Regions from separate parts of the Bacillus sp. mrc49 genome, predicted to be linked through region 1. Evidence: riboswitches for the same ligand, from Rfam matches in the RefSeq annotation. Region 1 holds a riboswitch; the other holds the start of a gene.
The links. A riboswitch is a leader RNA that binds a small molecule or an ion and turns the genes downstream of it on or off. The one in region 1 is predicted to bind lysine.
Positions count from the first base shown of each region.

Region 1 (6,605 bases):
ACTATACACAAATATTCGAAAAGAGTGCAACTTTTTTACTTTCCAATGATTTTCCCCAACACAAATACTGCTCGGAATGCTTCATTCCCAGCAGTAAAGATGGTGTTTTTACGAAACGATGGAGACAGGGTTATATAACGGGGCGTGAAAGGTGAATATAAAGCAGAGGACCTTTTTCAAAACCGATTATCCGAGGTGCGCTGTGCATTTGAAGATCATCATTTTTCCGGTTTCGAAGATATTGCCAAGTATGCCAAGCCCAATTCGATCCCGCAAAGCGCAATCAGGGTGATTAATGTTTGAATCATTTCGATTTCCTCCTCCCTCAAGACCTAAATCAATCTTAAAGGATGAAACCCATATCATAACAACCCCCCATGCCAAAATATATCCAGCGGAAACAACTGCAATCTTGCCCTGAAATGGGTTTCATAAGGTACAATATCATAAAAGAAAAACGGTGATCCCATGACAAATATAAAAGAAATTGCCCAATTTGCCGGTGTATCCGTCTCAACGGTATCTCGTGTATTGAATAATCATCCGTATGTTAGCCCAGATAAAAGAGAAAGTGTCTTACAAGCGATTGAACGATTGAATTATACGCGAAATATCAATGCCATTCATCTTTCAAAGGGGAAAACGAACCTTTTGGGCATCATCCTCCCCTTCACCAATCATCCGTATTACGGGGCTATCGTGAATGGAATCACGAAGCAAGCGAATGCAATCGGATACCATATCGTCATCTTTCAAACCCATTATGAAAGAGAGAAGGAAATTCAAGCCTTGAATATGCTGCAAATGAAGCAACTTGATGGTATTATCGTCTGCTCCCGGATTTCGGAAATGAAAGTCCTCCTAAGTTATCAAAAATACGGACCGATTATCTTATGCGAAGATACGGCTCAGGCTGAATTGTCATCCATCAGCATCGACCATTATGCAGCTTTTTCCTGTGCACTTGAATACGTGATCGCTAAAGGATATACGAAGATCGGCTACAGTCTCGGCCGTAAGAAAAGCAGGAACAGTTATCTTCGGACAAAGGCCTTCAACGACATCATGACAAAGCACCAGCTTATGAACAATCAAGAGTGGCTATTCGAGGGGAGTTACCATATCAAGGACGGGGTCCAGCTGTTTCAGCAATGGAGTTCGCTGCCAAACAAGCCGGAGGCCATCATCATCACGAATGATGACACGGCGGCCGGATTCATCCTTACCGCCAAAAAATCCGGCATAAGGGTGCCTGAAGATGTAGCCATCCTCGGCTTCAATAATGACAGCCTCAGTGAGATGCTCGATATCTCGACCATTTCCTTGCCCCTGGAATGGATCGGAAAAATGGCGGTGGAATTATTCGAGAATCCCGGTATCATTAAACATGTGAAACTGGACTACGCCCTTATTAAAAGAAAGACCGTGTAATGTCGGCAGTAGGGAGATGATTCTGCCCACCTAGGAAAAAATAACCACTAAAATTAACCATTGCTATATCTTTAAGATTATTTTATAATTTTAATATAGTAAAGTTTACTCAAGCACTAGCAATCTATCAACGATTGCATGAGTAAAAATCGTACGGCGTTTTCTATTAAAGAGACGCAACGATTCATCATAATTGAATACTTCCTCATTTACCGATGAGTTAGAGGCTGCAGCTTACAAGAGTATAACGGACGAGATTCAGGAAAATCGAAGACTCCGTTAAAAAGGGTAAGTTGCCGAAGTTAGGGTATATTCCATGTATATTCTCGCTGGCGGTGTTGCCGAACAGGAACATCACTGTCACGTTTTTTTAAAAGCGTGGGGAGCTATCTTCGGAAGGATAAACGGGTTTATTATAAACAGCCGTCGATCTTTTTCGACTGCTGTTTTTTGTTTTTTTCCGTATCCTTCCAATAAAAAAGGAGTGTAACATCAATTGTCAAATTCTCAGCCAACATCAAGCCCCACTGAATTGAAAAGGAGCCTGAAAGCGCGGCACTTAATGATGATTTCATTAGGCGGCACGATTGGAACAGGTTTATTCTTAGCAAGCGGCGGCGCCATCCATTCGGCCGGTCCCGGCGGTGCCCTTGTGGCATATGCAGTCATCGGCATCATGGTTTATTACTTAATGACAAGTCTTGCAGAAATGGCAGCATACATGCCAGTGGCCGGGTCGTTCCGTGTCTATGCATCCAAATTCGTCGATCCTTCCTTCGGTTTTGCAATCGGTTGGAACTATTGGTATAACTGGGCAATCACCATTGCTGCCGAATTGGCAGCCGTTGTCCTGATCATGAAGTTCTGGTTTCCTGATACGCCATCGTTTATCTGGAGTGCCATTGCCCTGATCATGATGTTCCTTATCAACTACATGTCCGTTAAAGGTTTTGGCGAAGCCGAATTCTGGTTTGCCATGATCAAAGTCGTAACAGTGATCATTTTCCTGATCACAGGTGTTTTGATCATTCTTGGAATCATGGGCGGCAAGGACCCCATCGGTTTCTCCAACTTCACGATGGGCGAGGGGCCCTTTAATGGAGGCTTTTTCACGATTTTAGGCGTTTTCATGGCTGCCGGTTTTTCATTCCAGGGAACGGAATTGCTTGGAGTGACGGCGGGAGAAAGTGAAGATCCGGAAAAAAACATTCCCAAAGCGATCAGATCCGTTTTCTGGCGCATTATCTTGTTCTACATCCTTGCCATTTTCGTAATTGGCATGATCATACCGTTTACGGATTCACGTCTGCTTAGTGAAGATGTTGCCGTCAGTCCTTTCACGCTAGTCTTCGAGCGTGCCGGTCTTGCCTTTGCAGCCTCCATCATGAACGCGATCATCTTATCATCCGTACTTTCTGCCGGTAACTCAGGCATGTATGCCTCAACCCGTATGCTCTGGGACTTGGCACGTGACGGGAAAGCGCCGAAATTCCTTGGCAAGCTGGATAAACGGGGAGTTCCGGTCAATGCACTTATCGTCACTGCTTTAGTTGGCTGCCTTGCATTCCTTGCTTCATTTTTCGGGGATGGCGTCGTGTATATCTGGTTATTGAATGCTTCCGGCATGGCCGGCTTCGTTACATGGGTAGGGATTGCAATTGCCCACTATCGGTTCCGCAAAGCATATTCAGCCCAAGGGCTTGACTTGAATGCATTGCCATATAGGGCCAAGGGATTCCCATTCGGTCCCATCTTTGCACTTGTTCTATGCATCATCATTATCATTGGACAAGGCTACCAAGCTTTTACAAGCGACGGGATCGACTGGAATTCGATGTTCGTATCCTACATCGGCTTGTTTTTATTCTTCGCCCTATGGTTGGGTTATAAATGGAAGCATAAAACGAAAGTCATTCCACTTGAGGAATGCGATCTTAAAACGAAATGATCCATATAAAGGACCCGGTCTCCGCCATTTATGGGGAAGCCGGGTCCTTTTCTCATTTCATTGGTCGATTCCGGTTCCCTCCAGCCATTTAAATCGCCCATCCGATACGCTTGCACCACTGCTTCTTTCCACCATGTTTTATCCAACGCTTCCCCCCTTCCTTAAACGCATCGACACAACCCATCCAGCAATACCTTATTAAAAGGGGGAACTTCCGGATATTCTTCGTTCATTCCGATATTCCCGTTTGAATCATTTCGATATTCAAATCCACTTCGATCGGAATATGAGGGTACACCTCTTCCCAATGTTTACGATTGAAATTTCTCGTTTTACTTTTAGCATGATCACCGAGTGCCAGCGGATCTATATTATACGTTTGGAACATGGTCACCATCTCATTTAGTTTCTTACCGAGGATACGTTCCGCTTTGGCCTCTATTTTGTTCACTTCGACAGGTTTGTTCAAGTCGAAGCCTTGAACCTCCAGCAGATTTGCTTTCAATTCCACTTCAATCCTGGCCTTCGGGTTCCGATTGGCATTCGTGATGCGATAACGGACACGCGATTCCACATTATCGATAGTTGTATAATCATTTTCCTTCCATTTAATTTCATAGCTCCCCAATTTAAAATTCTCACTAAGGATCTTGAATAAAAAACCGTCCTCATAAGGAATGTATTTGCCAATATATTTATCCCTTTTAAACAGGGCGATCCCTTTCACGATTATTTGGTCTTCCGCCTTTTCCAATAAGGGCATGACCGGATCGATGCCGTTACCATGACTTGCATATAAATACTTATGCAAATCTACATCAGTCAAATTAGTCCTCATATTCTGTTCGATCAACTCTTTTACTTGAACGCCTGGAGTCCTGACCATTTTCGGCTCCATCCTTACGACATCCTCCGCTTTGCCATCAACGATCGCCAAAAACAGATCCCTTCCCACCATCGGGTCACGCCGATATGTATCCACATAATCATTCAGCCCTCTTCTAGCCAATTCATCACCGTACAGGATGACTGTCAGTCTCCCGCCGACGATGGGAAACGGCGTTTTGGCATTTTCTTGCTGCCGAGTGGCGTTTATATCATGGGAAATCGCTTCATATACCTCTTTCCCTAGATTCGCTTCCTCTCCTGGCTGGGGCACACTGACAACGACTGTACCTTTGATTTTATCCTCACCAGCATCGTCATAGCCGACGATTTCAGCAATTAAAATATCCTCCAATATTTGCTTTTCCACTCCGCACGCCGATAGTATGATGCAGCATGATGCAATCAAGAGCATTTTGAAGTTCATGGTTTATGGCCCCTTACTTTATAAACGATCGTCTGCGATAAGAATAAAAGCGGAAGATACACATAAATGATATAAAATCCTATACGTGAACCGATCGTGTTGAACAAGTCGATCTTATGACGGTTATCCAAGAAAAGGCAGGCAACTAAAATGACGAGCAAAAACATAACCAACAACTTCCTCTGCCTAACCCCGAATGCCCTTTTTGCCGTCCTGCTTGCTGCCCAGATTCCTAGGCAAATATTCGGCAGCACCATGAACAGCCATAGGGAAACGCCGATGTATTCGAACCTTTCAATGAACGGAAGGTCGGCGATTTTCCATAAGGTCAAGGTTGCCCAAATGACATCCTTCAGCTGATCCCGATGGTAGTAGGCAATGGAAACGATAAAGGAGTTTAGGTATATCGCCATGGTGAACAGCACCCCTAAATGCGCCCACTTTTGCGAATGCTCACGCTTTTTGATGAATGGATAATAAATCAGGAGTAATTCAAACCCAAGATAATTCAACGTCATATTCTTGCAGGCCTTCATGATTTCCAAAAAGGAATGATCAAAAACGGGACCCAAATTTTCAAAATGGGCGTGTTTTAACGGAAAATAATTCAAAAGGATTAAGGGGGAAGTGATTACGAGTCCGATCAAACATAAACCTGTAATGACCCTGAACCCTCCCACAACAAAGCTATACACGAGTATCAGGATGATGCTTAAAAGCATGAGGATATTCACCCCTGGGAACATCCAAACCTGAATCACCTCCAAATACGTCCTGACAATGATGATGGTAATGGCGGTAAAGTAGAGGATGAATAAAATATTGAAGGCATTTCCTGCCCACTTCCCAAACAAATCGTGATGGATGGCAACCAAATCTAGCGTTTGTGTACCTCTGCCCAGCATCTTATAGCACATCCAAACCAGCATATTGATGGTCAATCCTGAAATGATGATTGATATCCATGCGTCCTGGCCAGCCTCTTTCGCGATGAACCGTTCGAATCCTAAAACCCCTACGCCAATCTGCATGCCTGGCATAAGGAAGAAAACAAAAAATGTTGATATCAGCTTCGTTTCATTTGGTTTGATTTCCATACCCTCTCACCGCTTTCCGGACCTTATTCATCAATATCCCTCTGTGAACTTTTGGATTCAACCTTCTTCCTTATCCTGACTCGATCTTCCGTTCGCAGAAATTGAGGGCGTTTTTTCTGCTTTGAAAATGGCAGGCGAATTAAGCTATCTTTAAAGTCATGAAATCGCATCGGGTAAAGCGGCTCTAAATAGGGGCTGCCAAGCGAAGTCAATTTCAGCAAATGGCTTAATATGAAGGCACTGCATAAAACCAGCCCGAACAGTCCATATAACTGGGCTGCAAGCAGGAAAGGGAAGCGGATGAGGCGAATCGTATTGCTGATTTGATATATCGGTACCGTAAAAGATGCAAGGGCCGCCAAAGCAACGAGCATCAACAAGACGTTACTGACGAATCCTGCTTCCACAGCAGCTGTGCCAATGACGATACCACCGACAATGCCGATCGTCGAACCGACCTTTGCCGGAAGCCTGACCGCCGCTTCCCTGAGAAGCTCGATCGTTCCTTCAAGTACGATCGCTTCCAAGATCGGCGGAAAAGGAATCACTCCCCTTGACGATATTAAAATCGGCAAAAGATCTGTTGGTATCACCTGATAATGATAGGTGATGACGGCAACATACAGTGACGATGAGAAAATGGAAAAGAGAACCGCAAATAGGCGGATCAAACGAAAGGAAGTGCCCAGGTTCCAAATTTGCAAGTAATCTTCAAATGACGAAAAAAACGAAATGATCGTATTGGGACCGACCAATGCATGAGGCGATCCATCAAGCATGATCCCTATTTTCCCTTCCGATAATACGGTTGCGAGGT
Region 1 is NZ_PHNG01000639.1:3,409-10,013, reverse strand. Features, by position in the region: gene CVN76_RS07105 (LacI family DNA-binding transcriptional regulator) at 469-1,431, shown strand; lysine riboswitch at 1,645-1,828, shown strand; gene CVN76_RS07100 (amino acid permease) at 1,928-3,379, shown strand; gene CVN76_RS07095 (Ger(x)C family spore germination protein) at 3,609-4,691, opposite strand; gene CVN76_RS07090 (GerAB/ArcD/ProY family transporter) at 4,688-5,788, opposite strand; gene CVN76_RS07085 (spore germination protein) at 5,812-6,605, opposite strand, start outside.

Region 2 (6,605 bases), on a different contig from region 1:
TGCAAAAGAAGGAATTCAGGCCTTCATCGAAAAAAGGGAAGCTGTATTCAAAGGGAAATAATAGTTTTGTAGGTACCAAAAAACTATTTTTAAATATTATGCAGGATTTTGCCGGAACCTGAAGAATAGTATTAATATATCAAAAAAATTCATAATCTTCAAAACTCAAATCATTCGGGAGGTATTACCGTGAACATTTATGTGCTGCTGAAAAGAACATTCGATACAGAAGAAAAAATTACATTATCCAATGGGAAAATTAATGAGGATGGAGCAGAATTCATCATTAATCCGTATGATGAGTATGCTGTTGAAGAAGCCATCCAAGTGCGTGATGCACAAGGCGGCGAAGTAACGGTCATCTCCGTCGGAAGCGAAGAGGCTGAGAAGCAATTGCGTACAGCTCTTGCAATGGGTGCAGATAAAGCGGTATTGATCAATATCGAAGATGATATAGAAAATGGCGACCAATTCACGACTGCCAAAATCATAGGCGAATACTTAAAAGACAAAGAGGCCGATTTAATCATTGCAGGGAATGTGGCCATCGATGGCGGTTCAGGTCAAGTCGGTCCACGCGTTGCCGAAATCTTAGAAATCCCTTATATCACAACGATCACTAAATTGGATATTGCAGATGGAAATGTAAGCGTTATCCGTGATGTTGAAGGGGATTCCGAAACGATCGAAGCATCTCTTCCGTTGTTGGTCACCGCTCAGCAAGGCTTAAATGAGCCGCGTTATCCTTCTTTGCCAGGGATCATGAAAGCGAAGAAAAAACCGCTTGAAGAATTGGAATTGGATGATTTGGACCTGGAAGAGGAAGATGTTGAAGCGAAAACAAAAACGATCGAAATCTACCTTCCAGCCAAAAAAGAAGCAGGAAAAGTCTTGAGCGGCGAGATCGGTGACCAAGTTAGCGAACTTGTGCAATTATTACGCAGCGAAGCTAAAGTAATTTAATAGAAACGGTTCCTTTTTAAAACAAACTACACACAACAAATGGATAAAATAGAGCACAGGAGGTTTTTATAAATGGCTAGAAAGTTTCTTGTATTGGGCGAAGTTCGCGACGGTTCACTAAGAAATGTATCATTTGAAGCGATCGGTGCGGCTAAACTTGCTGCAGATGGCGGAGAAATCGTAGGTGTTTTAGTTGGTGACAGTGTTCAAGATTTGGGGAATGAATTGATCCAATTCGGTGCAGACCGGGTTGTCGCCATCGAAAACGATCAATTGAAGCAATACACTTCAGATGGCTATGCGCAAGCCTTGCTCGCCGTCATCGAGCAGGAAAAGCCCGAAGGCATCTTCTTCGGCCATACGGCACTTGGAAAAGACCTTGCCCCTAAATTGGCTGGAAAGCTTGAATCAGGTTTGATTTCTGACGTAACATCCATCGAAGAAGAAGGCGGAAATATCGTTTTCACCCGTCCGATTTATTCTGGTAAAGCTTTTGAAAAGAAAATTGTTACAGATGGAGTGATATTCGCAACGATCCGTCCGAACAATATTGAGCCATTGGCGAAAGATGAGTCCCGCTCCGGTGATGTAGCTGCATTGAGCGTGGATATTAAGGATTTACGCACCATCATAAAAGATGTTGTCAGAAAGGCAAGTGAAGGCGTCGATCTTTCAGAAGCCAAGGTAATCATCGCTGGCGGCCGCGGAGTGAAAAGCGAAGACGGCTTTGAACCTTTAAAGGAACTGGCACAAGTTCTTGGCGGAGCGGTAGGGGCTTCCCGTGGTGCATGTGACGCGGATTATTGTGACTATTCTTTGCAAATCGGCCAAACGGGTAAGGTCGTTACACCTGACCTATATATTGCCTGCGGAATCTCTGGAGCGATTCAGCATTTAGCTGGTATGTCCAACTCCAAAGTGATCGTAGCCATCAATAAAGATCCTGAAGCGAACATCTTCAATGTAGCTGACTATGGAATTGTCGGCGATCTTTTCGAGGTCATTCCATTACTGACGGAAGAATTCAAAAAACTTAAAGTGAATGCTTAAAAGCGTAAACGGCTTCGAATAAGGGATGGGACATTATATGTCTTGTCCCTTATTTTATTGATATAGGCTGCGAATTATGGGTGCATATTCCCTCTTTATTTGGACATCCTACCACTGAAGCAAAATGTTAGCATCGATTCTAGCAACAATGGTATACTGTCTTTAGTTATTTGAGTAAATTTGAGGAGGAAATATATATGGCTATTGTAAATGCAACTGACCAAACGTTCACAACGGATACTAGCGAAGGTGTCGTTCTTGTAGATTTCTGGGCTCCATGGTGCGGACCTTGTAAAATGATCGCTCCTGTTCTTCAAGAGCTTGATACGGAAATTGGCGATTCAGCGAAAATCGTAAAAGTGGATGTAGATGAAAACCAAGAAACAGCTGGAAAATTCGGTGTAATGAGCATTCCGACACTGATCGTCCTTAAAGACGGTGAAGTGGTGGATAAAGTGGTTGGCTTCCAACCTAAAGAAGCTCTTGCTGAGCTTATTGCAAAACACGCTTAATAAACGGGTCAGCTAAAAAAAGCTTCAGGTCTCCGGACTTGAAGCTTTTTTCGCTATCTTGATATATAATAATTGTAAAATGGGAGAACAGGAGGCTGAAAGCATGAACCAGCAAATAAAGAATAAACTTGCCCTTCTTCCCGATCAGCCTGGTTGTTATTTGATGAAAGATCGTCAGGGAACGATCATTTATGTAGGCAAGGCGAAAGTGTTGAAGAACCGTGTCCGTTCCTATTTCACGGGATCCCATGATGGAAAGACATTTCGGCTCGTAAATGAGATTGAGGATTTTGAATACATCGTCACATCTTCCAATATCGAGGCTCTCATTTTAGAGCTGAATCTAATCAAAAAACATGATCCAAAATATAATGTCATGCTTAAGGATGATAAAACATATCCCTTCATCAAGCTGACCGCTGAGCGGCATCCCCGCCTGATCATTACGCGAAAGGTCAAAAAAGACAAAGGGAAATACTTCGGTCCATACCCTAATGCTTTTGCGGCTAACGAAACGAAAAAACTGCTCGACCGCATCTATCCTCTTCGAAAGTGCAATACGCTGCCGGATCGGGTTTGCCTTTATTATCACCTTGGTCAATGTCTGGCTCCATGCGTATATGATGTGGAGGAACAGGAATATAAAAAAATGGTCGATGATATCAACCGTTTCTTGAATGGCGGGCATACCGAGATTAAGAAAGAACTGACCGAAAAAATGCTGGAGGCATCCGAAGAGCTGGATTTTGAGAGGGCGAAGGAGTTTCGTGACAAAATTGCCCATATCGATATCACGATGGAAAAGCAGAAAATGATGTCGACCGATTTCATCGACAGGGATGTATTCGGATTTGCCCATGATAAAGGTTGGATGTGCGTTCAAGTATTCTTTGTAAGACAAGGTAAATTGATAGAAAGGGACGTATCCCTATTTCCCGTCTATGATGAACCGGAACAGGAACTGCTCACATTCCTGGGTCAGTTTTACGAGATTACGAACCATTTTAAACCGAAGGAAATCCTGCTTCCCGAGTCGGTGGATGCTGAACTGGCTGAAGGCCTGCTTGGCGTGAAGACGATTCATCCAAAGCGGGGTTCGAAAAAGGATATGTTGAAATTGGCCAATAAAAATGCCTCCATTGCGCTTCAGGAAAAGTTTTCATTGATTGAGCGTGATGAAGAAAGAACGATCAATGCGGTGGAAAACCTTGGAGTGCAATTGGGGATCTATACCCCGCATCGAATTGAGGCCTTCGATAACTCCAACATCCAAGGAAGCGATCCTGTTTCCGCTTTGGTCGTGTTCATTGATGGCAAACCCGAGAAAAGGGAATACCGCAAATATAAGATCAAAACCGTCCAGGGGCCTGATGATTATGGATCGATGCGCGAAGTCGTCCGAAGAAGGTATTCACGGGTATTGAAAGAGGGTCTTCCGCTTCCGGATTTAATCATCATCGATGGCGGTAAGGGACATGTGGAGGCCGTCCGCGATATTTTGGAAAATGAACTGGGCCTGGATATCCCGCTTTCTGGCCTGATTAAAGATGAGAAGCATAGAACATCTCAATTGATGATCGGCAATCCTCTTGAGCTTGTACCGCTTGATTCCCGGAGTCAGGAATTCTACTTATTGCAAAGAATACAGGATGAAGTGCATCGGTTTGCGATTACGTTTCACCGCCAGCTGCGAGGCAAAAATGCCGTGCACTCCCAGCTGGATGATATTCCGGGAGTCGGCGAAAAACGAAGAAAGCAATTATTGAGACATTTCGGTTCATTGAAGAAAATTAAAGAGGCCTCGGTCGAGGAAATTATCGGAGCGGGCATGCCAAAAGGGGTAGCTGAGGGAATCGTGAGAAAATTGCAAGAATAATCTTGCCCCCCACAAATCTCTATGCTATGATTAAAAGGAATTTTTAACTAGACAACTTAAAAGTGCTGATAGAGGTGCGGAATTCAAGAGTAAAAACCTGGAGAAGTATGAGTTTCCATGATGGGTTTTGAAAGGGGAGGACGCCGAAGGAAGACAAGTCTCATAGCTTGTTTTTCTGGTCTGACATTTAATAAATGGCGGATTGTCAGGGTGTATGCCCTGGAGAGCTATCTCACTGTGCTTACAGGATTGGATATGTGATCACAGCAATGAGATATTTCTCATTGCTTTTTTTATTGCCTAAAAAGAGAGGGTGCATGAGGATGGCATTAATCGTACAAAAATTCGGCGGGACATCCGTCGGCAGCGTTGAAAAACTTAAAAATGTTGCCAATCGGGTAATCGAGGAAGCGGAGAAGGGCAATGAGGTAGTCGTCGTTGTTTCAGCAATGGGTAAAACGACCGATCAATTGGTTTCCATGGCCCATGATATATCCAGCGCCCCCAGCAAGAGGGAAATGGATATGCTATTGACGACGGGGGAACAGGTTACGATTTCCCTGCTGACGATGGCCTTGCTTGAGAAGGGGCATGAAGCGATCTCGTATACTGGCTGGCAGGCAGGGATGCAGACGGAATCCGTACATGGGAATGCCCGGATATTGGATATTGATGCTTCGAGAATCCAAGCTAGACTGCAAGAAAGGCAGATCGTCGTCGTGGCCGGTTTTCAGGGAAACGATGTTAATGGGGAAATCACTACATTGGGGCGTGGCGGTTCCGATACGACCGCAGTTGCCATCGCTGCAGCGCTCAATGCGGATAGATGTGACATTTACACGGATGTTACGGGTGTTTTCACAACGGATCCGCGCTACATTAAAGAAGCGCGCAAACTGCAATCCATCTCTTATGATGAGATGCTCGAGCTTGCCAATTTAGGGGCGGGCGTGCTCCATCCAAGGGCTGTCGAATATGCGAAAAATTATCAAATCCCGCTTGAAGTCCGTTCAAGCATGGAGAGGGAATCAGGAACGATCATTGAGGAGGAAGCAACTATGGAAGAAAACTTAATCGTGCGCGGCATCGCATTCGAAGATAGCATCACTAGGGTGACGGTTTATGGCTTGCCCCAATCACTTGGTGCATTATCAACCATTTTCATGACGCTTGCGAAAAACCAGATCAATGTTGACATCATCATTCAAAGCATGACTGCAGAGGATACGACCAACTTATCATTCTCCATAAAAAGTGAAGATAAAAAAGCGGCTTTGATCGTGTTGGAAAATAATAAAGAGCAGTTGGCCTTTGACAGGGTTGAAACGGAGGGCGGACTGGCCAAGGTGTCAATCGTTGGATCGGGTATGGTATCCAATCCTGGAGTGGCTGCCGAGATGTTTGAAGTGATGGCCAATACAGGCATCCAAGTGAAAATGGTCAGCACATCGGAAATTAAAGTTTCGACTGTCGTCAATGAGCTGGAGATGGTGAAGGCGGTAGAATCCCTGCATGAAGCATTTAAACTTGGTCAGCATGCAAATGTGCTAGCCTGATTGTATGGAGTCCAGTAAAAAACAGACTTCCGGTAAAAAGGGTAAGTCTGTTTTATGGGCTCGTTAGATTGGATCTCTGGGATCCCATTGAATGGTGAATGTCACTTTTTTTGCGCGGCGTTTAACTTCTTCCGTTGATTCGCTGAGGAATTTTTTTTGCAGTGTGAACTGCTCGGCAAGAAAGCCGGCTTCAAGCTGGAAGTGACAGTCAGGATGTAAATCCAGGCGGCGGCTGATTATTTCACCCGACAAGGATAACTCCATCTCGTTTTTCGTATACTTGATGATTTCCAAATCTCCCCAACCGGCGCTTTGGAAAAATTCAATAACCTCTTGATCGCCATTCAGTGGGAATTTTCTTGCTAACTGTTTACCTGCCCAATAGAGGATCTGATTCGAGTCTTTTCCGAGTATATCGTTCAGAAGTACTTCCCTGATTAATTCATATCCGAAAGCCGGAACTTGGAACTCTTCAGTTTGAATTTCTTCCTCTATCGCTGCAGCAATATTTTTTTTCATAGTTTATCGCCTCTTTCTGTAAATCTATTATAAACGTTTTTCTTTTGCAAATTATATTGTTTTTTTATTTATTTAAAAGGCAAATGGAAAAAAATGATAAATTATACCGAAATATTAATGGATTCATAC
Region 2 is NZ_PHNG01000725.1:42,598-49,202, forward strand. Features, by position in the region: gene CVN76_RS21215 (enoyl-CoA hydratase) at 1-61, shown strand, start outside; gene CVN76_RS21220 (electron transfer flavoprotein subunit beta/FixA family protein) at 190-963, shown strand; gene CVN76_RS21225 (electron transfer flavoprotein subunit alpha/FixB family protein) at 1,036-2,013, shown strand; gene trxA (thioredoxin) at 2,211-2,525, shown strand; gene uvrC (excinuclease ABC subunit UvrC) at 2,629-4,401, shown strand; lysine riboswitch at 4,463-4,639, shown strand; gene CVN76_RS21240 (aspartate kinase) at 4,725-5,957, shown strand; gene CVN76_RS21245 (YslB family protein) at 6,021-6,476, opposite strand.
Region 2: linked by a shared signal. The riboswitch ahead of CVN76_RS21240 (aspartate kinase) and the one ahead of CVN76_RS07100 (amino acid permease) in region 1 are both predicted to bind lysine.